4 regions of the Allobrachymonas denitrificans genome follow, and region 1 is predicted to be linked to each of the others. Evidence: predicted binding sites of a transcription regulator. Region 1 holds the regulator's gene; each other region holds the start of a gene.
The links. The regulator FNR, encoded in region 1, switches genes on or off when oxygen is low (the NO sensors DNR and NnrR bind a similar motif). The targets are predictions, from matches to a motif close to TTGATNNNNATCAA.
Positions count from the first base shown of each region.

Region 2: the regulator FNR is predicted to act here: its motif matches at 3,103-3,116, upstream of KKQ75_RS05125 (hemerythrin domain-containing protein).
Region 3: the regulator FNR is predicted to act here: its motif matches at 2,131-2,144, upstream of KKQ75_RS03755 (nitrite reductase).
Region 4: the regulator FNR is predicted to act here: its motif matches at 1,648-1,661, upstream of KKQ75_RS12300 (DUF2249 domain-containing protein).

Region 1 is NZ_CAJQUA010000001.1:268,409-275,954, reverse strand. Features, by position in the region: gene KKQ75_RS01255 (sulfite exporter TauE/SafE family protein) at 1-627, opposite strand, end outside; gene hemN (oxygen-independent coproporphyrinogen III oxidase) at 721-2,118, opposite strand; gene fnr (fumarate/nitrate reduction transcriptional regulator Fnr) at 2,342-3,070, shown strand; gene KKQ75_RS01240 (nitrogen fixation protein FixH) at 3,170-3,457, opposite strand; gene ccoG (cytochrome c oxidase accessory protein CcoG) at 3,475-4,944, opposite strand; gene ccoP (cytochrome-c oxidase, cbb3-type subunit III) at 5,092-5,997, opposite strand; gene KKQ75_RS01225 (cbb3-type cytochrome oxidase subunit 3) at 5,994-6,170, opposite strand; gene KKQ75_RS13015 (OmpA family protein) at 6,201-6,512, opposite strand; partial or broken gene ccoO (cytochrome-c oxidase, cbb3-type subunit II) at 6,666-7,292, opposite strand; gene ccoN (cytochrome-c oxidase, cbb3-type subunit I) at 7,308-7,546, opposite strand, start outside.
Region 2 is NZ_CAJQUA010000001.1:1,098,565-1,106,110, forward strand. Features, by position in the region: gene KKQ75_RS05105 (choice-of-anchor I family protein) at 1-1,608, opposite strand, end outside; gene alkB (DNA oxidative demethylase AlkB) at 1,666-2,349, shown strand; tRNA gene KKQ75_RS05115 (tRNA-Gly) at 2,414-2,489, opposite strand; gene KKQ75_RS05120 (universal stress protein) at 2,556-3,011, opposite strand; gene KKQ75_RS05125 (hemerythrin domain-containing protein) at 3,180-3,698, shown strand; gene KKQ75_RS05130 (energy-coupling factor ABC transporter permease) at 3,782-4,402, shown strand; gene KKQ75_RS05135 (P1 family peptidase) at 4,399-5,412, shown strand; gene pgsA (CDP-diacylglycerol--glycerol-3-phosphate 3-phosphatidyltransferase) at 5,515-6,081, shown strand; gene KKQ75_RS05145 (alpha/beta fold hydrolase) at 6,151-7,050, shown strand; gene KKQ75_RS05150 (tartrate dehydrogenase) at 7,047-7,546, shown strand, end outside.
Region 3 is NZ_CAJQUA010000001.1:786,129-793,674, forward strand. Features, by position in the region: gene KKQ75_RS03750 (c-type cytochrome) at 1-69, opposite strand, end outside; gene KKQ75_RS03755 (nitrite reductase) at 232-2,064, opposite strand; gene KKQ75_RS03760 (c-type cytochrome) at 2,254-2,565, opposite strand; gene KKQ75_RS03765 (cytochrome D1 domain-containing protein) at 2,650-4,224, opposite strand; gene KKQ75_RS03770 (sirohydrochlorin chelatase) at 4,544-4,936, shown strand; gene KKQ75_RS03775 (NnrS family protein) at 4,933-6,276, opposite strand; gene KKQ75_RS03780 (error-prone DNA polymerase) at 6,475-7,546, opposite strand, start outside.
Region 4 is NZ_CAJQUA010000001.1:2,619,067-2,626,612, reverse strand. Features, by position in the region: gene recQ (DNA helicase RecQ) at 1-1,526, shown strand, start outside; gene KKQ75_RS12300 (DUF2249 domain-containing protein) at 1,725-2,006, shown strand; gene ubiU (ubiquinone anaerobic biosynthesis protein UbiU) at 2,022-3,077, shown strand; gene ubiV (ubiquinone anaerobic biosynthesis protein UbiV) at 3,151-4,047, shown strand; gene ubiT (ubiquinone anaerobic biosynthesis accessory factor UbiT) at 4,076-4,600, shown strand; partial or broken gene KKQ75_RS13115 (putative zinc-binding protein) at 4,637-4,955, shown strand; partial or broken gene KKQ75_RS12275 (UbiX family flavin prenyltransferase) at 5,184-5,753, shown strand; gene ubiD (4-hydroxy-3-polyprenylbenzoate decarboxylase) at 5,943-7,427, shown strand; gene KKQ75_RS13110 (pseudouridine synthase) at 7,473-7,546, opposite strand, start outside.

The sequences.
Region 1 (7,546 bases):
GGCGCTGATGGCCAGCGCCAGGCCAGCCAGGCGAATGCCCCATTCGCCATCGCCCAGCTTGCGCATGCGCAGCAGCAGCCACGGGCCCGCCATCAGCGACACGCTGGTGCCCAGCACGAACAAGGCCATCACGGCTGCCCCCTGCCATACCACGCCGGTCAGGGCCGCCACCATCAGTGCCGAATACAGCAGGCCACAGGGCAGGAAGGCCCACAGCATGCCCACCAGCACCGGCCCGAAAGAACCGCCGCGCTGCTGCAGGCGCTTGATGCGCTCCCACACCTTGCGCGCCGAGCGATCCAGCCAGGCCGGCTGCCGCCCCTGGAACATCAGCAACACCCCGAGCACCAGCGCGGCGACGTGGATCGTGCTCCACACCGGCCGCAGCGCGGCACTCTGCACCGTCAGCCAGCCCAGGCCCTGCATGGTGGCCGCGGCCAGCGCGCCCAGGCCGGCATAGCCCAGCACCCGCCCCACCTGGAACAGCCCCATGGCCGTATTCTGCTGCGCCGGCCGTTCACCGGCCGTGACGCCGATCCCCGCGCATGCCGCGCCGCACATGGCAATGCAGTGCGGGCCGCCCGCCAGGCCCATCAGCAGGGCCGTGACGATCAATGATGCTTCCATACTTCTCTTTCATGCAAAACGGCCGGCACGGTATGCACCGGTGCCGGCCTTGCCATGGCAGTCCCTCTCACCCTGCCGGGTGTCTGCCACCGATCAGATGATTTTAGAGAATTTCACGCGGGTGCGGTCCGCCTGCAGGTACTTGTCGAACACCATGGCCACGCCACGCACGAAATACCAGCCCTGCTCGGTGACGGTGATGCCGTTCTCGGTGATGCGCACCATGCCTTCCTCTTCCTTCTGCCCGAGCATCTCCAGCTCGCGCGCGAAGTAATCCTTGAAGTCGATCAGCCAGGCCAGGTTGATCGACTCGTAGTCGATCTCGCCCTGGCACATGATGGCCATGATGACGGCGCGGCGGATCAAGTCGTCTCGCGTCAGCGCCAGGCCACGCACCACCGGGAAATGGCCGCGCTCGACCGCGTCGTAGTAGTCTTCCAGCGTCTTGGCGTTCTGGCTGTAGGTGGCGCCGATGCGGCCGATGGCCGAAACGCCCAGGCCGATCAGGTCGCAGTCCGGCTGCGTGCTGTAGCCCTGGAAGTTGCGGTGCAGGCGGCCTTGGCGCTTGGCAATGGCCAGTGCATCATCGGGCAGCGCAAAGTGGTCCATGCCCACGTACACGTAGCCGGCATCGCCAAAGGCCTTGAGCGATTGCGACAGCATCTCGATCTTTTCGCCACCGCTGGGCAGCGTGTAGGCATCGATGCGGCGTTGTGCCTTGAACCGCTCGGGCAGATGCGCGTAGGCATACAGCGCAATACGGTCCGGCCGCAACTCGTTCACCTGCTTCAGCGTGCGTGCAAACGAGGCCGCGGTCTGCTGCGGCAGGCCGTAGATCAGGTCGACGTTGACCGACTTGAAGCCGATGCGGCGCGATGCCTCCACCAGCGCAAACACCTGCTCGGCCGGCTGGATGCGGTGCACCGCCTTCTGCACGTCCGGGTCGAAGTCCTGCACGCCGAAGCTCAGGCGGTTGAAGCCCAGGTCGAACAGGTTCTGCAGGCGTTTTTCATCCACCGTGCGCGGGTCCACTTCCACCGAGTATTCGCCGCCCTCTGCCAGTTCAAAGGCCCCCCGGATCATGCCCATCAGCTGACTCAGTTCCGCATCGTCCAGGAAGGTGGGCGTGCCGCCACCGAAGTGCAGCTGCGACACCACCTGCCCGCGCCCCAGATGCGCGACATGCAGGTCAATCTCGCGCTGCAGATAACGCAGGTACTCGGTGCCGCGCTCGCGGTGCTTGGTGATGATCTTGTTGCAGGCGCAGTAGTAGCACAGCGACTGGCAGAACGGCACGTGCACATAGATCGACAGCGGCAGCACATGGCCCGGCCGGGAATTGTGCCGCTGCTCCAGCGCAGCGATGTAGTCGCTCTCGCCAAAGGCCTCGACAAAACGGTCAGCCGTGGGATAGGAGGTGTAGCGCGGGCCAGCAATGTCGTAGCGGGCCAGCAATTCTGGGGTGAGGATGATCTGTTCGGTACTGCTCATGGTCTCGGGCATTCTAAGTGAGCAAGCGCCAGCATAACCCCTTGCTGCACAAAAGCCTGAACGGTTGCGGGCGCTGCCATGCTGTCATTGCGGGTATCTACTTTGCCAGCGAAATGCCCCTGCAGCCATTGATATGTATCAACCCCTCTTTTCCGCCATGCGATAATCGGCACTTTCCATGACAAGGATCAAGTGCGCAATGGCGCGCGCCCCGGATAGCTGCATGTCTCCTTCGCTCCCCAAGTCTTACAAAGTGGCCTGCTCGAACTGCAATCTGCGCGAGCTGTGCATGCCCATGGGTCTGAGCGAGGCAGAACTGCGCTATATCGACAACATGGTCGGTGCCCGGCGCAGGATTCCGCGTGGCGAACCGCTGTTCACGCACGGTGACCCGTTCAAGGCACTCTACGCCATCCGCACCGGCTTTTTCAAGACCACGGTCACTGCGCAGGACGGCCGCGACCAGGTCACCGGCTTCCAGATGGCCGGCGAGATCGTCGGGCTGGACGGCATCGTGCACGACCGCCACACCTGCGATGCGATCGCGCTGGAAGACTCCGAAGTCTGCGTCATGCCCTATGACGAACTCGAGGCGCTTTCCCGCGAAGTGACGGTGCTGCAGAACCACGTGCACAAGATCATGAGCCGCGAGATCGTGCGCGACCAGAGCATGATGCTGCTGCTCGGCAGCATGCGCGCCGAGGAACGCCTGGCCGCCTTCCTGCTCAATCTGGTGCAGCGCCTGCATGCGCGCGGCTTTTCGCAATCGGAACTGGTGCTGCGCATGACGCGCGAGGAAATCGGCAGCTACCTTGGCCTCAAGCTGGAAACGGTGAGCCGCACCTTCTCCAGGTTTGCCGAACAGGGCATCGTGGAGGTGCGCCAACGCCACGTGCGCATTCTGGATACGGCAGCGCTGCAGCAGCTGGTCAGCCAGCACCACCCCGAATAGCCCGGCAGCACTGCACGAGCAAGCACCAGCGGCGGTGGTGCCGCCCCCATCAAAACAGGAATGCCGGCACGCAGCCGGCATTCTTCACGGAAGCGTCGATCAGCGCGACGCCGGAACGCCTCCCGTGGCGGCATGATTGCGCGCCCGGTTGGCAGGGGTGAATTGCGCCCCCTGGTCGGACAGGCCGGGCGTTTCCACCTCCCGGCTCTCGATCAGCACCTCATTGGGCGAATGCGCGATGAAGTACCAGGTGATCAGGCTGGCGATGATGACGGCCACCGGGCCGCCCACCACCATCCATACGATCGGATACTTCCACCACGACCGGCCCTCTTCGGGGTGAGGGACCTGACCACGGGACGAAGCATCCGGGTTGCTGGTTTGCATGCGTGACTCCTGGCTCATCATTTCGGTACCAGGAAGGCGGCCTTTTCGGTCACCATGGCATCGCTGCCGGTTTCACGGATATCCAGGTAGATCGGGTGCGAACCCGGCTCCATGGAACCCACGGGAATGCGCACGGCGACCACGTGCTGCTCGACCTGGGCCGGGCCGATGGTCATGTCTGCCCCTTCGGCAATGGTGGCGCCGGGCAGTCCGTTCACGCGGATCTCGTAGTTCTGCTCGCTCTCGGTGGTGTTCATCACGCGCACCAGGTACACGTTCTCGATCTTGCCGCCGTCGACGATGCGCGACATCACGCCACGGTCGCGGATGATGTCCACCCGCATCGGCTTGCGCATGCTCAGGCTGGTCACCAGCGCAGCCGCAATCAGCACCAGGATGCCCGTGTAGACCAGGATACGGGGACGCTTGATCCGGTTCCAGATCTCGCTCTTGCCCCAGTTGTTCTTCATCGCGTTCTCGGTGGAGTACTTGATCAGGCCACGCGGGTAGCCGACCTTGTCCATCACCTCGTCGCAGGCATCCACACAGGCGCCGCAGCCGATGCATTCGTACTGCAAACCCTTGCGGATGTCGATGCCGGTCGGGCAGACCTGCACGCACATGGAACAGTCGATACAGTCGCCGAGCGCAATCGTGCTGCGATCGACCTTCTTGGAGCGCGGACCGCGCGGCTCGCCACGGTTCTCGTCATAGGTCACGATCAGCGTGTCGGGGTCGAACATGGCGCTCTGGAAGCGAGCGTACGGGCACATGTACTTGCAGACCTGCTCGCGCATGAAGCCGGCGTTGCCGTAGGTAGCGAAACCGTAGAAGAAGATCCAGAAGGTTTCCCAGTTGCCCAGGTTCCAGTGCGCGAAGTTGCCGATCAGTTCGCGGATGGGCGAGAAATAGCCGACGAAGGTCAGGCCCGTCCAGACCGCAATCGCCAGCCAGATCAGGTGCTTGCCGCCACGCTTGAGGATCTTCTCGCCCGTCCAGCCGCTCTTGTCCAGGCGCATGCGGGCACTGCGGTCGCCTTCCATTTTGGCCTCGACCCAGAGGAAGATCTCGGTGTAAACCGTCTGCGGGCAGGTGTAGCCGCACCACAGGCGCCCTGCCACCGCCGTGAACAGGAACAGCGACAGTGCGGAGATGACCAGAATGCCCGTCAGGTAGATGAAGTCCTGCGGGTACAGCACCAGGCCGAAGATATAGAACTTGCGCGCACCCAGGTCGAACAGCACGGCCTGGCGCTCGCCCCAGTTCAGCCAGGGCAGACCATAGAACACGATCTGTGTGAGCCAGACGAAAATCCAGCGCCAGTTGGTGAAACGACCGGAAATCGAACGCGGATGGATCGCCTTGGATGCCGCAAAAAGCGAACCGCCGGTAGCGGCCGACATCAAGGTGTCCTTCTCGATCGGGATGACCTTTTTTTCCGGTGCCGGTTCAGGCGTTTGCTTTTTCTCGGGGACTTCGTTGGACATAGTGTGTGTTCCAGACTGCCTTACTTACATGAACCCGAATATGATAAGACGATCGGGCGTCGCCATATGAAAAAACCGCCATGACCTTTGATCGAAGTCATGGCGGTGCATTATCCCGTGCACAGGTTTTCCTGTGCACATTGTCGGTTACTTGTTGGAAAGGCTCCACACATAGGCCGACACCAGGCGGATCTGCTCGGGCTTGAGCTTGGTGTGCCACTCGGGCATCACGTTGATCTTGCCATTCGTGATCTGGTTCACGATGTTGGCTTCGCTCGGAACGCCCATCAGCCAGACCGAGTCGGTCAGGTTGGGCGCGCCCAGCGCCGTGTTGCCCTTGCCATCTGCGCCGTGGCAGGCCGCACAGGCCATGAATTTGCCCTTGCCGACAGAGGCTTCAGCCGAGTCGTGCGGCAGGCCGGACAGGCTCATCACGTAGTGGGCCACCGCCTTGGCATCGGCGGGCGTGCCACCGATGGCCTGGATCTGGGGCGGCATGTTGCCGTTGCGACCCTTGGTGATGGTTTCCATGATCTGCTCGGGCTTGCCGCCCCACAGCCAGTCGTTGTCGCTCAGGTCGGGGAAGCCGTTGCCACCCTTGGCGCTGGAGCCATGGCACTGCGCGCAGTTGTTCAGGAACAGGCGCTGGCCCATGCCGTTGGCGTCCTTGTCCTTGGCGATCTCCTCGATCGGCATGGCGGCGTACTTGGCGAACAGCGGTGCCACCTGGGCATCACCCTTGGCCATCTCTGCCTCGTACTGGCCCTTGGAGGTCCAGCCCAGCGAACCCTTCATGTTGCCGAAGCCCGGATACATGAAGAAGTAGGCGATGGCAAAGAAGATGGTCAGCCAGAACATGCCCACCCACCAGCGCGGCAGCGGGTTGTTGATCTCGCGCAGGTCGCCGTCCCACACGTGGCCGGTGGTCTTGTCTTCGGCGGTTGCAGCGCGCGCCTGTGCGCCGAACAGCAGCACAGCCACACAGAAGATGATGCCGAAAGCGACGATCGCCATCACCCACAGTGACCAGAAGGAACTGATAAAGTCACTCATTTTGTATCCTCAGTATGTTTTTGGGGGCTCGGAGCCTCTTCCGGACCGAACGGCAACTGGGCAGCCTCGTCGAAGCGGTGCGTGTTGCGGCGGGAATAGGCCCACCAGCCGATGCCGATGAATGCGGCAAAACTCAGCACCGTCGTCAGGCTTCTCAGGTCGTTGATGTCCATGTGGAAGAAACTCCTCGTCCCTTGTTCTGTTTACTGCAGGGCAACGTCGACGCGACGTGCCTGGCCACCCTGGCCGGCGTTGTTATCCGCAGGCTTTTGCAGGTCGATCTGGTCTTCGGCCACGCCGTTGGCCTTCAGCAGGTCACGCACGGCAAAGGCACGCTGTTTGGCCAGTTCGGCATTCTTGGCGGGATCGCCAGTTGCGTCGGTATAACCGCTGATGACGGCCTTCTTGCCGGCCTTGACGCCGGCGATCACGTCAACCAGCGCGTCCTTGCCGCCGGCAGCCACTTCGGTCTTGCCGGTTGCAAAGAAGAACTGCACGACGCCGTTCTCGACCATCACCGCGGCCTGGTCTTCGGCCGGAGCGGTTACGGCAGCAGGTGCAGCAGCGCTGGCTTCAGCGGCAGGCGCAGCAGCCGGGGCCGGTGCTGCAGCCGAAGCCGGGGCAGCGGCCGGAGCGGGTGCTGCGGCAGCCGTGGGCACGGCAGCCGTCATGGCATGGCCGAGCGACTGCAGGTAGGCAATCACGGCTTCCATTTCGGTCTTGCCCTTGACGGCAGCGCCGGCGCCGGCGATGTCGGCATCGGTGTAGGGCACGCCCAGCTTGCGGAGGGTGGCCATGTGGGTACCGATGGTCTGGTCATTCACCAGGTTCTTTTCCAGCCAGGGGTAGGCCGGCATGTTGGACTCGGGCACCACGTCACGCGGGTTGAACAGGTGCTGGTGGTGCCATTCGTCGGAATAGCGGCCACCCACGCGGGCCAGGTCGGGACCGGTACGCTTGGAGCCCCACTGGAAGGGGTGATCCCACACGGACTCGCCAGCCACGGAGTACTGGCCGTAGCGCAGGGTTTCCGCGCGGAACGGGCGCACCATCTGCGAGTGGCAGTTGTAGCAGCCTTCGCGCTGGTAGATGTCACGGCCGGCCAGCTGCAGGGCGGTGTAGGGCTTGAGGCCCGGCACCGGCTGCGTGGTGGACTTCTGGAAGAACAGCGGCACGATCTCGACCATGCCGCCGAAGGCGATCACGATCAGGATGAGCACGATCATCCAGAAGTTGCTGGTTTCCACCTTCTCGTGGCTCAGGCCACCGGAAACGGGATGATTAGCGTTAGCCATTTTTATTCTTGCTCCTTAGGCGTGTGCGGGATTGAGCGCCGGGATCTGGGTCGTGACGGAACGGCCTTTGCTGGCGGTCATCAGGGTGTTCCACAGCATGATGCACATGCCGCCCAGGTACAGCACACCGCCCAGCAGACGGATGGCATAGAACGGGAAGGTGGCCTTGACGCTCTCGACGAAGGTGTAGGTCAGGGTGCCGTCGGCATTGATGGCACGCCACATCAGGCCCTGCATCACGCCGGCAATCCACA
Region 2 (7,546 bases), 830 kb from region 1:
GCCGACAAAGGCAAAGGTCTTGGTGCCGATCTTGCCAACCACCACGCCCTCGGGTTCCGGACCCTTGTTGTCGCTGCGGTTGTCCATCGAACTGCCTGCTTCGTGGTTGGAGTTGAAAAAGTCCTTGCAGGCGACGGTACGCCCCGCCCCCAGCTTGCAGGCATCGCTGGCAAAGAACTTCTCGATGGCGTCGCCCGAATCCCAGACGAGCTCGCCCTTGTCATTCCAGATCGAGAAGGAGCGCGCACCGTAGGCGTACAGCTTGTCGTACATCAGGCGATCGCCAGCCGGATCCTGCACTCCTTTGGCGTTGTAATACACCGGCTTGCCATCGGCACCCCTCTGGTAACCCTGGATCCAGGTAACCGTCAGGCGGCCGAGGTTGCCATCATCACGGCAGGCACCCGGATTGCCGGCGATGGCGCCGCAATAACCGAAGACAGCCGGATTGAGCAAACCACCCTTGGCCAGCGCATTGAGCTGCGGCGGCAAATCGTCTCCGGCACGGCCGCTCCAGCCCTTGGCATTGATCAGGTGCTTGACGCGGAATTCTTCCACAAACCCCTTGCCGGCATCCCCTGTCCAGTAGGCGTCGTCGTCTTCGCCCCAGGCGCGGGCATCCCCTTCGTTGGCAGTCACCAGATAGGTCTTGCCACCTGCACTGTAGGAGGCAATGGCATCGGGCAGATACATGCCCAGCACGCCCGGCCAGGTGCGGATATCGGCCTTCAGGTCGGCATCCGATGCATCCAGGCCCTTGCCCTCGGCACCATGGTCCTTGTAGCCAAACGGCACCACATCGCGCACCTTGGCGGCATCGATGTCGATGATGGCCAGGGCATTGTTTTCCTGCAAGGTGGCCCAGGCCGTCTTGCCGTCTGCGGAGACGGCGATGTACTCGGGCTCGAAATCGCTGGCGGCATTGGCGCCAGGACCGAAGATGCGGATACCCTTGGCGCGCAGCTCATCTTCACGCCCGTTGTAGGCAGTGAAGTCGGCGGTGCGCACGACCGGATTCCGGACGTTGTCGATATGGATGATGCTGACCGAGCCTTCCGGATCGGTCTGGTAATCGTTGCTGGGTTCGGCTTCGTTGGCCGTGAGTACGCGACGTCCATCCGGCGTAAATGTGATCATGTCGGGCTGCGCGCCAACGGCAACATGGCTGAGCAGCGTCAGGTCGGAAGCACGGAAAAACGCAACGCGGCCGCCTTCCGTCTTGGGCTGCGCCTGGATGGCTACGGCGACAATGCCGCCATGCACCGCAACGCTGTTGATTTCGGAATCAGCCAGTACCGCTGCGGATGCCAGTTCACCCACTTTCTTCGGCTTGGCAGGGTCGCTCAGGTCCAGCACATCCACCTTGCCGGACTGCGCATTGACCACGAACGCGCGCCTGGAGGCGGCATCATAGGCAGGAATTTCCGCCGCACTCTTGCCGAACACCCCAGTTTCGAAGCCACCGATTTTCTCCAGCGTGAAAGAGACCGGCGTTGCCTCCTCGGCCGGCTTGACCGGACCGACACCTCCTCCCCCGCCACAGGCAACAAGAGCTGCAGCAGACAACACGCTGATGGAAAACGCCTGGACAATGGAGCGTACTTGCATTGAAATGACCTCTTTGCTGGATGAAGTTCGGGAATGGTTACATACAGTAACCACTCCATGTTTCAGTCCGGTGACAGCTCTCCGTCCATGTCCTTCACTGCCGACCTTTTCGAGCCCGCCGACGCTGCCGAGCGCATTCCGCTTGCGGCCCAGGCCGTGCTGCTGCGTGGCTTCGCGCTGCCGCAGGCCGAGCAACTGCTGCGGGATATCGCCCGCCTGCATGCCCAAACGCCTCCGCGCTGCATGCAGGTTCCAGGAGGAAAAACCATGTCCGTCGGCATCAGTAACGCGGGCGCCGCAGGCTGGACATCGGACACGCGCGGCTATCGGTATACCGCCACCGATCCCGCCAGCGGCAATCCCTGGCCGGCGCTGCCTGAGAGCTGGAAAGTGCTGGCGCAATCCGCCGCACAGGCAGCCGGCTTTGCCGGTTACGAACCCGACGTCTGCCTGATCAACGAATACCCGATGGGCGCGCGCATGGGCCTGCACCAGGATCGTGACGAACGCGACCTGCAGGCGCCCATCGTGTCCGTCTCGCTGGGCATGAGCGCCACTTTCCAGTTTGGCGGCCTGCGACGCAGCGATCCCGTGCAGCGCGTGCTGCTGCACCATGGCGATGTGGTGGTGTGGGGAGGCGCAGACCGGCTGCGCTACCACGGCGTGCTGGCCGTGCGGGGCGAGCCGCACCCGCAAACCGGCGCGCGCCGGCTCAACCTGACCTTCCGCAAGGCGCTCTGAACACCTTTGTTGCCGAGCACAAAGCAAAAAGCCAGTGCAATTGCTTGCACTGGCTTTTCTTGTATGGAGCGGGAAACGAGGCTCGAACTCGCGACCTCAACCTTGGCAAGGTTGCGCTCTACCAACTGAGCTATTCCCGCGGAAGCCGCTATTGTATGCTGATTTTTTCGATTTTTGCAAGCAAGGCAAAAAATTCCGGAAAAATCTCAGGCGGCGGCCTTGGCGCCGTGGTGAACGATCAGCACGGAGTTGTGGGCGTGCGAAACCACGCGCTGTGCCACGCTGCCCAGCATCAGCTTCTCGACGCCGCGGCGACCATGCGAGCCCATCACGATCACGTCGGCGCCGACTTCGTCGGAGGTGTCGATGATGCCCTTCCACACGGCGTAGGCATCCACCGTCACGGTGTCGACCGTCACGCCTTCGGCTGCGAATGCTTCTGCCACTTCCTTCAGGGCCTGCTCGGCTTCGGTATTGACTGCGGACAGGTACTGGGCCTGGCCGAAGGCAAAGTCGGGGCCTGCGCTGGCGAAGGGATACGGATCGAGCACGTAGAGCGCCGTCACCTTGCTGCCGAAGGCCTTGGCCATGGCAAGAGCCTTGGTAACGGCCAGCGATGCAGTGCTGGAACCATCGACCGGCAGAAGAATGTGCTTGAACATGTTGACTCCTCTCTATAGTTGAAGGGCTGCGCACAGAGCCAGCCAATGCGTTGTTTCTGTGCCTAGTGTAACCGCAGCCGTCCCCCTGTTCCTGACCGGCATCAAGCGACGTGCACAACGCTGTGATTACACTATCGACTGACATCCGGAATGCATAGGGAGAAGCATGTGAGCACACTGCAATGGAGCGATGATCTGGCGCTGGGCGTAGGCGCCATGGACCAGACCCACATCGAATTCGTGGATCTGCTGGCCGAGGTGCAGCAGGCCCCCGACGACACCCTGCTGGCCAAGTGGGCAGAACTGATCGATCACACCCAGGTGCACTTCGACAACGAAAACCGCTGGATGGTGGAAACCCGTTTTGCCGCCGGCAACTGCCACACCACGCACCACAAGGCGGTGCTCGACGTGATGCGCGACGGCCTGCGCTATGGCCAGCAAGGCCACCGCAACATCGTGCGCCAGATGGCCGCCGAACTGACCACCTGGTTCCCGCAGCATGCCGACAGCATGGACGCCGCGCTGGCCTGGCACCTCAAGCGCGTGGGCTACGACCCGGTCAGCGGCAGCATCGCCCACCCCGAGCTGTTGCCCGGCGAGCTGATCCATGGCTGCGGCGGCGAAACCTGTTCCGACGAAAACGTGCCTGCCGCAGACACGGCCCCCACTCCTGCCAGCGCCTGACCCGCCGCCGCCTGCCGGCCAGATTGCTGTGCCCCTGATGCGCAGGCTGCGTGCCTGCGCCGCGCTGTATCATCCACGCCATGATGGAACTCAACTGGGAATGGCTGCCTCTGCTGGCGGCCTTGGCGCTGGCTTTCAGCCTGCGTCCTTGGCGCATGCTGAGCGGAGGCAATCTGGCCACTCCGCTGCTGGCCAGCCTGGTGTTCTTTCCGTGGCTGTGGGCGCTGCCGCGCATGCACAGCATGCCGATCCCCCTGATCCTGTCGGGCTCCTGCCTGATCCTGCTGATGCTGGGCTGGCCGCTGGCCGTGCCGGTGATCTGCCTGATTGCCGCCTTGTCCGGCCTGGTAGCCCCGGCTCCGGTTGAAGCGCTGATCGCCAACGCCTTCTGGATCGGCGTGCTTCCCGCCACCATTGCGCTGTGGCTGGGAGCCCTGCTGCGGCGCTATATCGGCCCGCATGTATTCGTGTATACGCTGGGCCGCGGCTTCATCGTGACGGCAGTGAGCACTTTTGGCGCCAGTCTGCTGGGCGAATGGGCGGGTGCCGATCTCCCCAATATAGAGCCCGGCCTGGTCACTACCGCGCACTGGATGATGGCCTGGGGCGAAGCCTTCATGACCGGCATGTTCAGTGCCATCTTCGTTGCTTTCCGCCCCCAGTGGCTGGCCACCTGGTCCGACAACCTCTATCTGCACAAATGACACACACTGCCTCCACCCTCCCTGACACTGGCTGCATCACCCGGGTGCGGGGATTGCAGGTGGGGCACTTCACTTCGGATCTGCGCCCGACGGGTTGCAGCGTGGTGCTGACGCCGCAAGGAGCGGTCGCCGCCGTGGATGTGCGCGGCGCCGCGCCCGGCACGCGCGAAACCGATCTGCTGCGCCCCGGCAATCTGGTGGAACAGGTGCACGCCGTCGTGCTCAGCGGCGGCAGCGCCTGGGGACTGGCAGCCGCCACCGGAGTGGCCGAATGGCTGGAAGAACAGGGCTACGGCCTGGATGTCGGCGTTGGCCGTGTCCCCATCGTGCCGGCGGCAGTGCTGTTCGACCTTACCGTGGGCGATGCGGCAATCCGGCCGGACGCTGCAGCCGGGCGTGCCGCCTGCCAGGCAGCCGGAAACACGCCCTGCGCGACCGGCAACGTCGGCGCCGGTGCCGGTGCCACGGTGGGCAAGCTGTTCGGCCATGGTTGCGCCATGAAGGGCGGCATCGGCTCCGCCAGTGTGACGGTGCATGGCGTGACGGTGGGCGCCCTGGTGGCGGTCAACGCCGTGGGCGACGTGCTGGCACCGGACGGCAGCATCCTGGCCGGCGCGCGTACGGCCGATGGCAGTGCCCTGCGCGACACTACGCGCAGCCTGCTGGAGGGAGAGCATCCGCAGTTTGCCTTGCCCGGCACCAATACCACCATCGGCGTGATTGCCACCGATGCACGCCTGGACAAGGCGCAACTGCAACGCCTGGCGCTGGCCGGGCATGACGGCCTGGCGCGCTGCATCACGCCGGTGCATACGATGCTGGACGGGGACACCCTGTTCGCTCTGTCCACCGGCGCTGCCGGTGCGGAGCAGGCGCCCGACATGATCACCCTGGGCGCCATGGCCGCCGAAGCCACTCAGCGAGCAGTGCAGGTGGCTCTGCGCAGTGCGCGCACGGTGCACGTGGGGGATCTGGCCTTGCCGGCGGCCAGCGACTGGCAGACGGTGTAAGAGCCGAAGGGACAAATGCTGCCGTGCATCCGGGGCGCACGCAAATCCGTGACACAATCGGCAACTAGTACGGCAGTCTGCATTGCCCCACCCTGATACCGCATGTTCCTCAATCTTCCCACCAGCCTGACCTGGGCGCGCATTGTTGCCATACCGCTGCTAGTTGCGGTGTTCTATCTGCCTCTGTCGCCGGGCGCACAGAACGTGCTGGCCGCCGGCCTGTTCATTGCGGCTGCCGTCACCGACTGGTTCGACGGCTTTCTGGCCCGCCGCCTGAACCAGACGTCGGCCTTCGGTGCCTTTCTCGATCCGGTCGCCGACAAGTTTCTAGTCTGCGCAAGCATGCTGATCCTGGTGCACCTGGGCCGTGCCGACGTCTTTGCCGCCCTCATCATTATCGGCCGCGAAATCGCCATCTCCGCGCTGCGTGAATGGATGGCGCAGATCGGCGCTTCGCGCAGCGTGGCCGTGCACATGATCGGCAAGCTCAAGACCACGGTGCAGATGGTGGCCATTCCGTTCCTGCTGTACGACGGCGTGCTGCTCGAGAGGATCGACACGCGCCTGTGGGGCTACTGGCTGCTGTGGGCTGCGGTGATTCTCACGGTGTGGTCCATGGGCTACTACCTGCAGAAGGCGCTGCCCGAAATCCGCGCCAAGGTGAAATAAGCGGCGCGCTGCCGGGCGCGTCGTCCAGTTGCAGCGGCCGGACCCGTCCCGCCGCATCGGGAGGGGGAGATGTTCGAAGGATTCACCCGCTTTGATGTGACACGCCGCGGCGTGCGGCTGCACAGCCGCATCCGCCGCCACAGCGATGACCATGCGCCCGCGCTGGTACTGCTGCACGGCCACCCGCAGACCCATGCGATCTGGCACCGGATCGCAGCTCCGCTGGCACAGCATTTCCACGTGGTGCTGATGGACCTGCGCGGCTATGGCGATTCGGACAAGCCGCCATCCGATGCCCAGCACCTGCCCTACAGCAAGCGCGAAATGGCGCTCGATGTACTGGCCGTAATGCTGCACCACGGCTTCGGACGCTTTCATGTGCTGGCGCACGACCGCGGCGCACGCGTGGCGCATCGCCTGGGCGTGGATCACCCCCATGCAGTCGAACGCATGATGCTGCTGGACATTGCGCCCACGCTTGCCATGTACCAGGGCACAACAGAGGCCTTTGCGCGTGCCTACTGGCACTGGTTCTTCCTGATCCAGCCTGCGCCCTTGCCCGAAACACTGATCGGCGCCGATCCGGTGGCCTATCTGCACAGCGTGATGGGCAGTCGCCACGCGGGCATGGAGGGTTTTGCGCCCGAAGCCCTGCGCGAATACGAGCGCTGTGCCTTGCAGGAAGGCTTTGTGCACGCCATGTGCGAAGACTACCGCGCCGCCGCCAGCATCGACCTGGAGCATGACCGCGAAGACGTGGCCGCAGGGCGCAAGCTCACGCAAACCCTGCGCGTGCTGTGCGGTGCGCAAGGCGTGGTGCATCCCAGCTTCGACGTGCTGGCGCTCTGGCAGCAGCGCGCCGAAAACGTCAGCTACGGCACGCTGCCCAGCGGCCACTACATTCCCGAAGAGGCACCGCAGCCCCTGCTGGACGAAGCCCTCGCATTCTTTCTGGAGACTTCCGCATGAGCAAGGCACACCGCATTGCCGTGATTCCCGGCGACGGCATCGGCCAGGAAGTGATGCCCGAGGGCCTGCGTGTGCTGCAGGTGGCAGCACGCCGTTTCGACATCCCGCTGGCGTTCGACCATTTCGACTTTGCCTGCTGGGATTACTACGAGCGTCACGGCCGCATGCTGCCGGACGACTGGAAGGAGCAGATCGGCCGGCATGACGCGATCTTCTTTGGCGCTGTTGGCTGGCCGGAGAAGATTCCGGACCACATCTCGCTGTGGGAATCACTGCTGCTGTTCCGCCGGGAGTTCGACCAGTACATCAACCTGCGCCCTGCCCGCCTGATGCCGGGCGTGATCGCCCCCGTGGTGCGCAAGGATGGAAGCCCGCGCCAGCCCGGCGAGATCGACATGCTGATCGTGCGCGAAAACACCGAAGGGGAATATTCCGCCATCGGCGGGCGCATGTTCGAGGGCAGCGAACGCGAACTGGTGATGCAGGAAACTGTCAT
Region 3 (7,546 bases), 520 kb from region 1:
GCGGGCTTCGGTGGGAACGGGGGCAGATTCCTGCGCTTGGGCCAGGCTGGCCAGGCAGGCGCCACACATCACGAGGATTCTTATCAACTGCAACATCTCGCGGCACCATGGGGTTGGGTTGAGGTCAAGTATAGGAGGGAGCCGGCCATGCTTCCTTGATTGCCGGCAACCCTGAAAAAAGGCCGGACGGTTGCCCGCCCGGCCTGTGCTCCTTTCAGGAAAGGGCGTGGATCAGTACACGTCGTGCTGGGTGTTGTAGACGTTGAACTTGCCGGTCGGCGTGATCAGGCGCTTGTCCTTGATCACGGTCTTGCAGGCGCGGGTCTTGTCGTCCACCACCACAATGGCGGATTCCTTGTCCTTGGCGCTCCAGACGGAGAACCAGATCTCGTCACCGGCCTTGTTGTACTCGGGCTGTACCACGCGCTTGGCACCGTCGTCGCCGATCTTGGCGCAGGCTGCGATGTCGATCACCTGTGGCTTGTCGTCCAGCTTGTTGATGTCATACACGACCACGCTCTGGCTGATCTTGGCATCCGGGTGGAGCGGGGTGTCGATCCACAGGTTCTTGGACTTGGGATGGGTCTTGATGAACAGCGAGCCGCCGCCCTGGCCCTTGATGGTCTGCACCACTTTCCAGGCGTTGGCCTTGTTCTTGACCGGATCCGTACCGATCAGGCTGATGCTCTCGTCACCCAGGTGGGACGTTGCCCACACCGGACCGAACTTGGGATGCTTGAAGTTGGCGCCACGGCCCGGGTGCGGGGTCTTGCCCACATCGACCAGAGCGGCCAGCTTGTCTTCCTTGGTGTCGACCACGGCGATCTTGTTGGAGGCGTTGGCTGCCGTCATGAAGTAGCGGCCGGTGCTGTCGAAGCCACCGTCGTGCAGGAACTTGGCAGAATCCAGCACCGTCATCTTCAGGTTGGCCAGGTCGGAGTAGTCGACCATGTAGATCTTGCCGGTTTCCTTGGCGTTGACCAGGAATTCGGGACGGTAGTGGCTGGCCACGATAGCAGCGACGCGCGGTTCGGGGTGGTACTCGTTGTCCACCGTCATGCCACGGGTGGAAACCACCTTGCGCGGCTTGAGCGTATCGCCGTCCATGATCACGAATTGCGGCGGCCAGTAGGTGCCCGCAATTGCCAGCTTGTCTTCAAAGCCCTTGAACTTGGAGGTTTCCACCGAGCGGGCCTCCAGACCGACCTTGACTTCGGCCACGTTGTCCGGCTTCTCCATCCACAGGTCGATCAGGTTCAGGCGTGCGTCGCGGCCGATCACGTACAGGTAGCGGCCGGACTTGGACATGCGGGAGATGTGCACCGCGTAGCCGGTCTTGACGATGTTGATGATCTGCTTGGTGTCACCATCGATCAGCGCCACTTCGCCGCTGTCACGCAGGGTGACGGAGAAGATGTTGTCGATGTTGAAATTGTTCATCTTCTTGGTCGGACGCTTGTCGACCGGAATGTACTCCTTGCGGGAGCTCTCGATGTCGGCCAGCGAGAATTCCGGCGGGGTGGGCGGTTCCTGCTGGATGTAGCGGGCCATCAGGTCCACGTCTTGGGCGGACATTTCGCCGCTGGTCTGCCAGTTGGGCATGCCGGCAGGGCTGCCGTAGGCAATGAAGGTCTTCAGGTACTCGGTGCCGCGCTCCAGCGTGATGTCGGTGGTGAGCGGCTTGCCGGTGGCGCCCTTGCGCAGCACGCCGTGGCAACCGGCACAGCGCTGGAAGTAGATTTCCTTGCCGCGCTCGAATTCGGCCTGCGTCATCTGCGGGGCCTTGGGGTTGACGTTCTGGTGCAGGGCTGCTGCGCCTACCGGCGAGGAGCCGGCGTTGGCATAGGTGGCGGCAGTGCTGTCGCCGTGGCTGGCTGCATCGGCCTTGGCAGCGGCGTTTTCAGCCGTGGCGGCTGGAGCCTGTGCACTGGCCGCAGCCGCAGCAGAAGCGGTAGAGGCAGGAGCGGCCGTGGGGGCTGCGTCCTGTTTGTTGTTGCATCCGGCTACGGAGAGGCCGACGACTGCCAGGGCGGCAGCAAGGTACTTCAGCTGGAACGGGCTCATATAAAGACTCCAGGTTGTTGGCGAGGGGTTCGGTAAGAATCATCGCCTTGGCGTGGGGTTATTGCATTGACTGCCGTCAATCGGTTGAATGATGCATCAAAACGTTTGTTTTTGCTACCAATTTGCGCGTTCAGGAAATAAAAAAAGCCGACGCGTAGGCGTCGGCTGATAAAGCGCGTAAGAGCAGTCTTACAGGGAGAGAACCCACTTGGCCAGGGCGGCGGCTTCTGCATCCGTCACGTTGTTGGGGGGCATCGGCACGTTGCCCCATGCACCCACGCCGCCTTTCTTGATCTTGCCGGCCAGGGTGGCTTCTGCGCCCTTGCCCTTGTATTTGGCAGACACATCCTTGTAGGACGGGCCTACCATTTTCTTGTCCACTGCGTGGCAGGCCATGCAGTTCTTGGACTTGGCCAAGGCTTCGCTGGCCTGCACGTTGCTGGCGATGCCGAACAGCAGGCCGACGGCGACGAGCGCGGGAGTAATAAGACGCTTGCTCATGATGGTTCACTCCAGTTGAAAAACCTTTTTCGGTTCAGGCCCATTGTGGCGGGGCCTGAATCGCGGCTCATTGATTGCAGTCAATCAGTACACGTCGTGCTGGGTGTTGTAGACGTTGAACTTGCCGGTCGGCGTGATCAGGCGCTTGTCCTTGATCACGGTCTTGCAGGCGCGGGTCTTGTCGTCGACCACGACAATGGCGGACTCCTTGTTCTTGGCACTCCAGACGGAGAACCAGACTTCGTCGCCGGCCTTGTTGTATTCGGGCTGTACCACGCGCTTGGCGCCGTCATCGCCCAGCTTGGCACAGGCTGCGATGTCCACGATCTGCGGCTTGCCGTCCAGCTTGTTGATGTCATACACGGCCACGCTCTGGCTGATCTTGGCATCGGGGTTCAGGGCCGTATCCACCCACAGGTTCTTCGACTTGGGATGGGTCTTGATGAACAGCGAGCCGCCGCCCTGGCCCTTGATGGTCTGCACCACTTTCCAGGCGTTGGCCTTGTGCTTGACCGGATCGGTACCGATCAGGCTGATGCTTTCGTCGCCCAGGTGGGAAGTCGCCCACACGGGACCGAACTTGGGATGGGTGAAGTTGGCGCCACGGCCCGGGTGCGGGGTCTTGCCCACATCAACCAGAGCGGCCAGCTTGTCTTCCTTGGTGTCGACCACGGCGATCTTGTTGGAAGCGTTGGCAGCCGTCAGGAAGTAGCGACCAGTGCTGTCGAAGCCGCCATCGTGCAGGAACTTGGCCGCGTCGAGCGTGGTGCTCTTGAGGTTGTTCAGGTCGGTGTAGTCGACCATGTAGATCTTGCCGGTTTCCTTGGCGTTGACCAGGAATTCGGGGCGGTAGTGGCTGGCCACGATGGCAGCAACGCGCGGCTCGGGGTGGTACTCGTTGTCCACCGTCATGCCGCGGGTCGAGACGATTTTGCGCGGCTTGAGCGTATCGCCGTCCATGATCACGAACTGCGGCGGCCAGTAGGTGCCGGCCACGGCGATCTTGTCCTCGTAACCCTTGAACTTGGACGTTTCCACCGAGCGGGCTTCCAGGCCGACCTTGATCTCGGCGACGTTGTCCGGTTTCTCCATCCACAGGTCGATCAGGTTGATACGCGCATCGCGGCCGATCACATACAGGTAGCGGCCGGATTTGGACAGGCGGGAGATGTGCACCGCGTAGCCGGTTTTGACGATGTTGATGATCTGCTTGGTATCGCCATCGATCAGTGCCACTTCGCCGCTGTCACGCAGGGTGACGGAGAAGATATTGTCGATGTTGTATTTGTTCATCTTCCTGCTGGGACGTTTGGACACGGGGATGTATTCCTTGCGTGTCTTTTCCATGTCGGCCAGTGAGAATTCCGGCGGCGTGGGAGGCGTTTGCTGGATGTAGCGCGCCATAAGGTCGACGTCGGCCGCGGTCATCTCGCCGCTGGTCTGCCAGTTGGGCATGCCGGCCGGGCTGCCGTAGGCGATGAAGGTCTTCAGGTATTCGCTGCCGCGCTCCAGCGTGATGTCGGGCGTCAGCGCCTTGCCGGTGGCGCCCTTGCGCAGCACGCCGTGGCAGCCGGCACAGCGCTGGAAGTAAATCTCCTTGGCGCGCTCGAACTCGGTCTTGGACATGGGCGGCGCCTTGGGATTGACGTCCTGGTGCATGTCGGCCTTGCCTACGGGGGAGCTGCCCGCGTTCTCGTAGGTCGCCTGGACTGCCGTGGTATGGCTCTGGCCATCCGACTTGGCAGTGGCGCTGGTCTGGGCCTGTGCGCCGACGGCAAATCCTGCCAGAATCAGGCTGGCGCTCAGCAATTTCAACTTGTATGAACTCATCGTGTGCTCCCGTAGTGTTTGCTTACATTGCAGGGGTGATCATCCGGAGAGCGCGTTTCTGCGGCATTGACGGCAGTCAATGGATCAAAACATGCAAACAAATGTAATTAAGGTCTGCAAACCTGAAAAGACACGGAGTTGACACACTATGGTGGAAATGGATGGCGCATTGCTGGTGGCGCATGGATCACGTGATCCGGACTGGAGCCAGCCCTTCGAGACGGTGGCGCAATTGCTGCGCGATGGCCGGCCGGGGCTGGCGGTAGAACTGGGTTTCGTGGAGATCCAGGAGCCGCGCAGCCTGGAGGCGGGCGATGCGCTGGCGCGCCAGGGCTGCCGGCATGTGCTGGTGGTGCCCATGTTCCTGGGTGCCGGCCACCATGTGCGCGTGGACATGGCGAAGCTGCTGGAGCAATTGCGCGAAAACTGGCGTGGCGTGGAATGGCGCCTGGCGCCGGCGATCGGCGAGATGCCGGTGTTTCACCGGGCGGTGGCGGGCGTGCTCGATGAGGCGCTGCGCACCGGGCTGGAGGGGCCTTAACCCTCCTTGCCATCCACCCGCGGCTTGCCGTACCACGGCACCAGGCGGTTGCCCCAGATCAGCACGATGCCGAACCAGGCCGCAGCCGCCAATGGCAGCAGTGCCGACAAGCCCGGAAAAGCGCCCGCCAGACGCAGCACCACGGCGACTTGCAGCAGCAGGAACAGGCGCCACACCGTATCGTCGGCCACCAGCGTGCGGCCGCTGTGCCCGCAGGACACCCGCGTCACCATGGCCACCACGAGCGATCCCAGGCAACCCATGGTGAGCGCATGCAGGGGCGCCAGCAGCAGCGCGCCCTGACCGTAGCGCAGTGCGGCAAACTGCGTCAGCCCGAACAGCACGAAGGTGATGCCGAGCCAGACAAAACCGATGTGCAGCATGGCCAGCAGGCGGATTTTCAGGCTTTGCGCCAGCCCCCAGACCACGGCCAGCCACAGCAGCATGCCGCCCAGCACGATCTCGACCACGCCGCGCACCACCAGCCAGGCCGTGCCCTGTATGCCAAAGGCCTGCAGCCACAGTGCCAGAATCTCGAAACCGGCAGCTCCCAGCATCAGCCACAGCACCCAGAACGGGCGCCACACCTCTATCAGCGGCAGCACGTTGGAGGTGAAGAACGGAATCATGCGGTGCGCCACCGCCACGAACACGAACAGGATGAATCCCCACAGCCCCGTCTGCACCCAGAGCAGGGCGGTCGGGACATTGTCCATCAGCAGGCTCACGATCATGCCGATCAGGCTGATGCAGCCGATGATGCCGGCAATGCCGACGGTGCGGGCGTGCACCTGATCCTTGACCTTGCTGGAGCGCACCAGTTTCCACCAATAGGCAAACATCCACGCCAGACCGAGCAGGGCGATGATGGCGCCGGCGATGGCCAGGCCATACAGGCCTTGTCCGCCCATGAGCCACAGCAGCCAGCCGCCGGCCTGCATCAGCATCATGCCGCGCACCTGGCGGGTTTCAGGGGCCTCCACATGCAGCCACTTGGGCCCGGCCGTGAACAGAAAGCCGGCAAAGTAGAGCGGCATGAAACCCAGCACCATCATGGCGGAATGCAGCAGCGTGGGGGGAATGGCATACGACGGCTGGAACAGGCCGGCCACACGGGCAATCTGCACCCAGGCCCACCAGCCCGAAAAAACGAACAGCAACACCATCGCCAGGAAGAAACCCAGCCGGTGCGGCGCGGCATTGAGCATCTCCATGCGCCAGGGCATGGCTTCGTACTTGGCGCGCAGGGCTTCGCGCTCGGCGGCCTTGTCAGCCGCTTTAGGCGGCGCACTGCCGATCGGAATGCTGCGGCGCGGGGGTTGGGGGGTGGTGGAGGTCATGCAAGTACTCCTGATCTTGCGTGTCGGTAGCAACAGGGCAATGTCGAGGCGGGTTTTGCGTGCGGCTTCAGCAAGGCAAATGCCATCGGGGGAATGCCATCAAGGATGAAGTTTAGATAAAAGTTGAGTAATCTTCTCGGATTTTGTTCTTGACGGTACTGCTGTTGCGGGTTTGCTTGATGGGGGTCAAGCAGGGGCTCAATGAAAATCCCGGCTTTCCGTGGGCAGGCGCCCGAGCAGCGGGGTCAGGTCGGTCAGTTGGAAGGCGATCAGGTTGGTGACCTGGCCTTCGCGCTGCCAGCGCCCGTACACAGCCATCAGGCGCGCATGCAGCAGCACGGAACGCTGCGCATCGCGCACACCTTTCCAGCAGATGACTTGCACCACCCCTATTTCGTCCTCCAGCGTGACGAACACCGTGCCCTTGGCCGTCTGCGGCTGCTGGCGCAGGGTGATGATGCCGGCATGGCGCACCAGTGCACCGTCCGGCTGCTGCGCCAGTTGCGCACTGGTCAGCAGGCGCCGCCGTGCCAGTTGCGGGCGCAGCAGGGCCAGCGGATGGCGGCGCAGGGTGAGACCGGTGGCGGCGTAGTCCCACAGCACTTCCTCGCCTTCGGGGGCGGCGGGCAGTTCGAATTGCGCCTCGTTGACGGGCGCCTCGCGCAGCAGGCGCGGCATGGCATGCAGGCCGGCCGCTTCCCACACCTGGTTGCGACGATGGCCGCTCAGGCTCCTCAGGGCGTCGGCGGCGGCGAGCAGCTTCATGGCGGTGTGGTCCAGCCCGCAGCGGCGAGCCAGGTCCTCGGCGCTGCGGAGTGGGGCGCGTTCGCGCTCCGCCACAATCCGCAAGGCTGCGGCGCGCGGGAGCTTGTCGATCAGGCGCAGGCCCAGGCGGACGGGGGGAGGGGATGCGTGGTCCTGCTGCATCCCGGGAAACCGAGTGCGGTCTGGTTCGATCCCGCGTGCCGCAGGAGCATCTAGCGAAGGCAGCGGCTCTTCCAGCGTGCAATCCACTGCACTGTGCACCACATCCACCGGCCGCACCTCCACCCCATGCCGGCGCGCATCCTGCACCAGCTGGCTGGGCGTATAGAAGCCCAGCGGCTGGCTGTTGATCAGGGCCGCCAGAAATTCGGCAGGATAGTGGCACTTGAGCCAGCTGCTGGCATATACCAACAGGGCAAAACTGGCCGAATGGCTTTCCGGAAAGCCGTACTCGGAAAACCCCTTGATCTGCTCGAAGATCGACTCGGCAAACGCACGCTCATAG
Region 4 (7,546 bases), 2.4 Mb from region 1:
GGCGGCTGACGCTGCTGTACGTGGCGCCGGAACGGCTGGTCACGCCGCGCTTTCTGGGCCTGATGCAACGCCTGTACGAGCGCGGGCAACTGGCCCTGTTCGCCATCGACGAGGCGCATTGCGTGAGCCAGTGGGGCCATGATTTCCGGCCGGAATACCGTCAGCTCACTCTCCTGCACGAGCAGTTTGCCGGCGTGCCGCGTATTGCCCTGACCGCCACCGCCGACGCCATCACGCGCGAGGACATTGCCGAGCGGCTGGAGCTGCAGCAGGCGCAGCAGTTCGTCAGCAGCTTCGACCGGCCCAACATCCGCTACACCATCGTCGAAAAGCGCGATCCGCTGGCGCAGCTCAAGCGCTTCATCGAAAACGAGCATGAAGGCGATGCCGGCGTGGTGTATTGCCAGAGCCGCCGCCGCGTGGAGGAAGTGGCCGAGGCGCTGGTGCGCGAGGGCATCGACGCCATGCCCTACCATGCAGGGCTCGATGCCGCCACGCGGCAGGCGAATCAGGACCGCTTTCTGCGCGAGGAAGGCGTGGTGATGGTGGCGACGATCGCCTTCGGCATGGGCATCGACAAGCCGGATGTGCGCTTTGTCGCGCATCTGGATCTGCCGCGCAATATCGAGAGCTACTACCAGGAAACAGGCCGGGCCGGGCGCGATGGCCTGCCTTCGCAGGCCTGGATGGCTTACGGCCTGCAGGATGTGGTGAACCAGCGCCGCATGATCGACGACAGCCCGGCCGACGATGCCTTCAAGCGCGTGCAGACCGGCAAGCTCGATGCGCTGCTGGCGCTGGCCGAGGCGACCGATTGCCGGCGTGTGCGCTTGCTGGGCTATTTCGGCGAGGCCTCGCACCCCTGCGGCAACTGCGACAACTGCCTGCACCCGCCCGAGGTGTGGGATGCCACCGAACTGGCGCGCAAGCTGCTCTCCACCGTGTACCGCCTGCACGAAAAAACCGGCATCGGCTTCGGTGCCGGCCATGTGATGGACGTGCTGCGCGGCAAGGATACCGACAAGGTGCGGCAGTTCGGGCACGAGAGTCTCAGCACCTACGGCTTGGCACCCGACAGCAGCGAGACCGAATTGCGCGGCGTGCTGCGGCAACTGGTGGCGCTGGGGGCGCTGCAGGTGGACAGCGCGCACTTCAACACACTGCGGCTGACGGCGGCGGCGCGACCTATCCTGCGCGGCGAACAGACGCTGCAGTTGCGCCATGTGGTGGCCACGCCGCGCAAGCGCGGGCAGCGCGACGGCAGCGGGCGCAAGCGTGCCAGTGCTGCCGCACATCTGGACCAGGCCGGCCAGGCGCGTTTCGAGGCGCTCAAGGCCTGGCGCAGCGAGGTGGCGCGGGCGCACAGCGTGCCGGCCTACGTGATCTTCCATGACAGCGTGCTGGCCGCGATCGCCGAAGAAGATCCGGGCACGCTCAGCGCGCTGCGCGGCACCAGCGGCGTGGGGGATGCCAAACTGGAGCGCTATGGCGAGGAACTGCTGCGCGTGCTGGAGGCGAGTGCCTGAGTTCTCGCCAGCATGGAGCGCCGGTTCTCGAAGGCTGCGCTTGCCTGTTCAGGAGCACTGGCTGTTGAACTGACTTCACAAGCCGTATCTTTTTTCAAGCCGGCTGCGCATCGGCACTTCATTGCTTCACGTCAAGGCCCTGGTGGCACTTTGGGTGAACACTCCCCATTCCACTTCTTCGAAGCTGAGGAGAGACCCATGCCTACCATTCCGCTGCAGCCCGTCGGCATGCCGCACGACCATTCGCGTGCCGACGCCATCTATGGTTTCGATGCCCGCGGCATCGCCAAGCGTTTCCGCCACGCCGCCATTTTCGGCGCACTCGATGCGCTGCAGGCCGGCGAAACCATGCGTTTCGTGAACGACCACGACCCGATCCCCCTGCTGCACCAGATGGTCGCCCGCTACGGCGAAGGCGTGCAGATCACCTACCGCCAGCGCGACGCGGAGGGGGTGGTAATCGATTTCGTGCGCCAGTAAGCCCTGCCATTCCCGATGACAGCAATGAATCCCGGGCTGGCCACGGACGTGGTACAGCCCCCGATGGAACTGGTCTGCCCCGCCGGCAGCCTGCCCGCACTGAAGCAGGCTGTCGACCATGGCGCAGACTGCGTCTACCTGGGTTTCAGGGACGCGACCAATGCCCGCAACTTCGCGGGCCTGAATTTCGACAACAAGGCCATCGCCGCCGGCATCGCGTATGCCCATGCGCGCGGGCGCAAGGTGCTGCTGGCACTCAATACCTATGCGCGCAGCGATTCGGTGGATGTGTGGCGCAGCGCGGTGGATCGCGCGGCCGACATGGGGATAGACGCCATCATCATGGCCGACCCCGGCCTGATGCAGTACACGGCGCGCCGCCATCCCGGTGTGCGCCTGCATCTGTCGGTGCAGGGCTCGGCCACGCATGCCGCAGCCATCAATTTCTACCATGAGCAGTTCGGCATTTCGCGCGCCGTGCTGCCTCGCGTGCTCTCGCTGACGCAGGTGGAGCAGCTGATCGACAAGACGCCGGTGGAGATCGAGGTGTTCGGTTTCGGCAGCCTGTGCGTGATGGTGGAGGGACGCTGCCAGCTGTCGTCCTATGCCACCGGCGAGGCGCCCAACACGCACGGCGTGTGCTCGCCCGCCAAGGCGGTGCGCTGGCAGGAAACGCCCAAGGGGCTGGAGGCGCGCCTGAACGGCGTGCTGATCGACCGCTACGGCGAAGGCGAAAGCGCCGGCTATCCCACGCTGTGCAAGGGCCGCTTCGACGTGGGCGATGTGCGCAGCGAGGACGGCTACTACGCCATCGAGGAGCCGACCAGCCTGAACACGCTGTCCATCCTGCCGCAGCTCTACCGCATGGGCGTGCGCGCCATCAAGGTGGAAGGGCGCCAGCGCAGCCCGGCCTATGTGGCGCAAGTGACGCGCGTGCTGCGCGAAGCGCTGGACCACTGCCACGAGAACCCGCACCGCTACACGCCGCGCTCGGGCTGGATGACGGCGCTGGCTGACGTGTCCGAAGGCCAGCAGCAGACCCTGGGCGCCTACCACCGGCCCTGGAAATAAGCCATGGACTTCCCTGTCACTCTTTTTCTGGAAATCCGCCATGCCCAGTGATCCGGCACAAGCTTCCCCCTCCATGCAGCTGGCCCTCGGGCCGCTGCTGTATTACTGGCCGCGCGAGACGGTGTTCGAGTTCTACCAGCAGATAGCCGAAACGCCGGTGGATCTGGTCTACCTGGGCGAAGCGGTCTGCTCGCGCCGGCACGAGCTGCGCCTGGCCGACTGGATCGACGTGGCGCGCATGCTGCGCGATGCGGGCAAGCAGGCCATTCTGTCGACCCAGGTGCTGATCGAATCCGGCAGCGACGCCGCCGTGGCGCGCCGCATCGTCGAAAACGGCGATTTTCTGGTCGAGGCCAACGACATGGGCGCGGTGCAGATGGTGGCCGGCAAGTTGCCGTTCGTCGCCGGTCCGCATCTGAACCTGTACAACCAGCCTGCCCTGCAGTGGATGGCCGATCTCGGCGCTGTACGCTGGGTGCCGCCTTTGGAGATGGCGCAGACCGAGCTGCAGGTGCTGCAACAGCAGCGCCCCCACGGCCTGCAGACCGAGGTGTTTGCGCTGGGCCGCATGCCGCTGGCATTCTCCGCGCGCTGCTTTACCGCCCGCCACCGCAACCTGCCCAAGGACGACTGCCAGTTCAGCTGCATCGACTACCCCGACGGCCTGTTGCTGCAGACGCGCGAGGGCGAAGGCTTTCTCACGCTCAACGGCATCCAGACGCAGTCCGCCCATGTCTGCAACCTCGTGCAGGAACTGCCCACATTGCAGGCTATGGGGGTGGAGGTGCTGCGCCTGAGCCCGCAATCGCTGCATATGCGCGAACTGGTGCAGCTGTGGCGCGACGCGCTCGACCAGCGCCTGACACCGGCCGACGCCCATGCACAGATGCTGCCGCTGCTGCCGGACCAGCCCTGCAACGGCTACTGGCACGGCCGCTCGGGCATGGAGCAGATCGCTGTACCGGCGTGAAGCCCGGACACTTTGGAAGGAAACCCGCATGTCTTCCCGTTTGATCCCCGATGACTTCGTTTTGCCCGGCCCGGTGTCTGGCGTGCTGCAGCACCTGCCCCGCTGGCCCGGGGCCTTGCTGTTTGTGGGCGCGCTGAACCTGACACTGGCGCGCCAGCTGCCGGAGGATGTGGCCCAGGCGCTGGCAGGCCGGCCGCTGCGGCTGGAAATCCGCGATGCCGGCATCCACTGCGATTTCCAGTGGCAGGGCACGCGCTTTGCGCCACTGCACAGCGTGCAGGGGCCGCCGGACCTGACCATTCGCGCCCACGCCAGCGATTTCATCGCGCTGGCACGCCGCTCGCAGGACCCCGACACGCTGTTCTTCAACCGCCGCCTGAGCATGGAAGGCGATACCGAACTCGGCCTGATGGTGAAGAACACACTCGACGCCATGGAGCTGCCGGTGTTCGATCCGCGCCAGTTCCGCCTGCCCGACCTGGGCAAGCTGCCGCGCCCGCCCCACCCGCGCGACGTTCTGCAGCGCCTGCGGGAGCATCTGCCGCACCACTGATTGATTGTTTCGCTCCGTTAGTTCGAAGGAGTCCCCATGTCCAAACCCCGTGACCAGCATCCGCTGGTGTATTCCTGCTCCGGCTGCTCCAGCGCCGCCCAGTTGGCCAACCATGTTGCCCTGCAACTCGATCGCCGCGGCGTGGCCGAGATGTCCTGCATTGCCGGCGTCGGCGGCGATGTGCCCTCGCTGGTCAAGCTGGCGCGCTCTGGCCGGCCCATCATTGCGCTGGATGGCTGCCAGCTGCAATGCGTGAACAACACGCTGGCGCGACATACGATCACGCCGGATCGCCACTTTCAGCTGCAGGAACAGGGCGTGCGCAAGAAGCTGCACCAGGATTTCGATCCGGAACAGGCAGAGGAAGTGATCGGGCATGTGCTGGCAGATCTGCAGGCAGAGCCGCTGCCGCAGCGCAATGCTTCGCTGGTGGGGGCGCATGGCGAGCCGGGGCAAGACGTATCCTCCTCGCCGACTGAAGACGCTTCTGGCTGCTCAAGCATTCCGGCCAGCGCGGGTGGCGACGGGAGCGAGGGCCGGCCGGCATGACACCCCGCGCCCACGCACAGGCGCGGCACGCTTCATGAGCACGCGCCGCATCGTGATCGGTATCTCCGGCGCCAGCGGCGCCGTGCTGGCCGTGCGCCTGCTGCAGGCCCTGCGGGCGCAGCCGGATATCGAAACGCATGTGACGGTCAGCGATGCCGCGTGGCTCACGCTGCGGCACGAACTGGATATGGGGCCGGATGAACTGGCCGCGCTGGCGTATCAGGTGCATGACATCAACGCCGTCGGCGCCACCATTGCCAGCGGCTCGTTCCGCTGCAGCGCCATGGTGGTGGCGCCCTGTTCCATGCGCACGCTGGCGGCCATCGCGCACGGGCTGGGCGACAACCTGCTCACGCGCGCCGCCGATGTGATGCTCAAGGAACGCCGCCGTCTGGTGCTGGTGGCACGCGAGGCGCCGCTGAATCTGGCGCACCTGCGCAATATGACCTCCGTGACCGAGATGGGCGCCATCGTTTATCCGCCTGTGCCGGCGTTCTACCAGCATCCGCAGACGGTGGACGATGTGGTGCGCCATTGCGTGGCGCGGGTACTGGACCTGATCGACGTGCCGCAGGCGCTGTCGGAAGGATGGAGCGGCTTGCCGAATGCCTCTGCTGTGCGCACCAGCACAGTGTGCGCCAACAGGGAATCAGGCGTTCTGGACACAAGCCACCCTCCTGCCACCTCGGCGGCTGACCCGATGGAGCCGCCCGCCCACGCAGGAGATTCCGCCAGCCCGCACTATCGCGAAAACGCCATCCTGCCCCATAGCCATTCCCATTAGACGCCATCCATGTACCGCGACCTGCGCGACTTTATCCAGCAACTGGAAAGCTCCGGCCAGCTGCGCCGCATTGCAGAGCCCGTCTCGCCCCATCTCGAGATGACGGCCGTGTGCGACCACACGCTGCGCCGCGGCGGTCCGGCACTGTTGTTCACCCGGCCGACCGGACACCAGCTTCCGGTACTGGGCAACCTGTTCGGCACGCCACAACGCGTGATGCAGGCCATGGGCGTACAGGAACTGGCGCAGGTGCGCGAGTTGGGCAGCGTACTGGCCGACATGAAGGAGCCCTCCGCCCCGCAGGGCCTGCGCGAGATGATCGGCATGAGCGGGCTGCTGAAATCGCTCTGGCACATGGCGCCACGCACGGTGTCGCATCCGCCCTGCCAGCAGATCGTGCAGGAAGGCGACGAGGTGGACCTGACGGCGCTGCCGATCCAGCACTGCTGGCCCGGCGACGTGGCGCCGCTGCTCACCTGGGGCCTGACCATCACGCGCGGGCCGCACAAGCCGCGCCAGAATCTGGGCATCTACCGCCAGCAGCTATTGTCTCGCAAGCAACTGATCATGCGCTGGCTGCCGCACCGCGGTGGCGCGCTGGATTTCCGGGAGCATGCGCTGGCGCATCCAGGCACACCGTTTCCGGTGGCGGTGGCGCTGGGCGCCGATCCCGCCACGTTGCTGGGCGCAGTGGTGCCCGTGCCCGATGCCTTGTCCGAATACCAGTTTGCCGGCCTGCTGCGCGGCAGCAAGACCGAAGTGGCCGCGGCACTGGGCAGCAAGCTGCAGGTGCCGGCACATGCGGAAATCGTGCTCGAAGGCCATATCCAGTCCGACGCCAGCCACCCCAGCGGCTATGCGCATGCACTGGAAGGCCCCTACGGCGACCACACTGGCTACTACAACGAGCGGGCCGAGTTTCCCGTTTTCACCGTCGATCGCATCACCCAACGCCACGACGCCATCTACCACTCCACCTACACCGGCCGCCCGCCGGACGAACCGGCCGTTCTCGGCCAGGTGCTGAACGAACTGTTCGTGCCGCTGCTGCAACGCCATCTGCCGGAAGTGACCGACTTCTACCTGCCCCCGGAAGGCTGCAGCTACCGCATGGCGGTAGTGCAGATCCGCAAGGCCTATCCCGGCCATGCGCGCCGCGTGATGATGGGCATCTGGGGCCATCTGCGCCAGTTCATGTACACCAAGTTCATCATCGTGGTAGACGAGGATGTGGACGTGCGCAACTGGAACGACGTGGTCTGGGCCATGACCACGCGCTGCGACCCCGCGCGCGACACCATGCTGGTGGAGAACACCCCGATCGACTACCTGGACTTTGCCTCGCCCGTGAGCGGACTGGGCAGCAAGATGGGGCTGGATGCCACCAACAAGTGGCCCGGAGAGACGACGCGCGAGTGGGGCAGGCCCATCACCATGCCGCCGGAAGTCCTCCAGCGCGTGCAGGGGGTGCTGGATGCGCTGGATCGTGCATGACACGCCGCATTACCCTGCGCCGCCTGTGAGGCATCTTGCAGTTTTTCAGAATCCTTCTGTCGCTCCCAGATAGCGCCACTCCCCCACCGGCAGATTACCCAGCATCACCCGCCCGATGC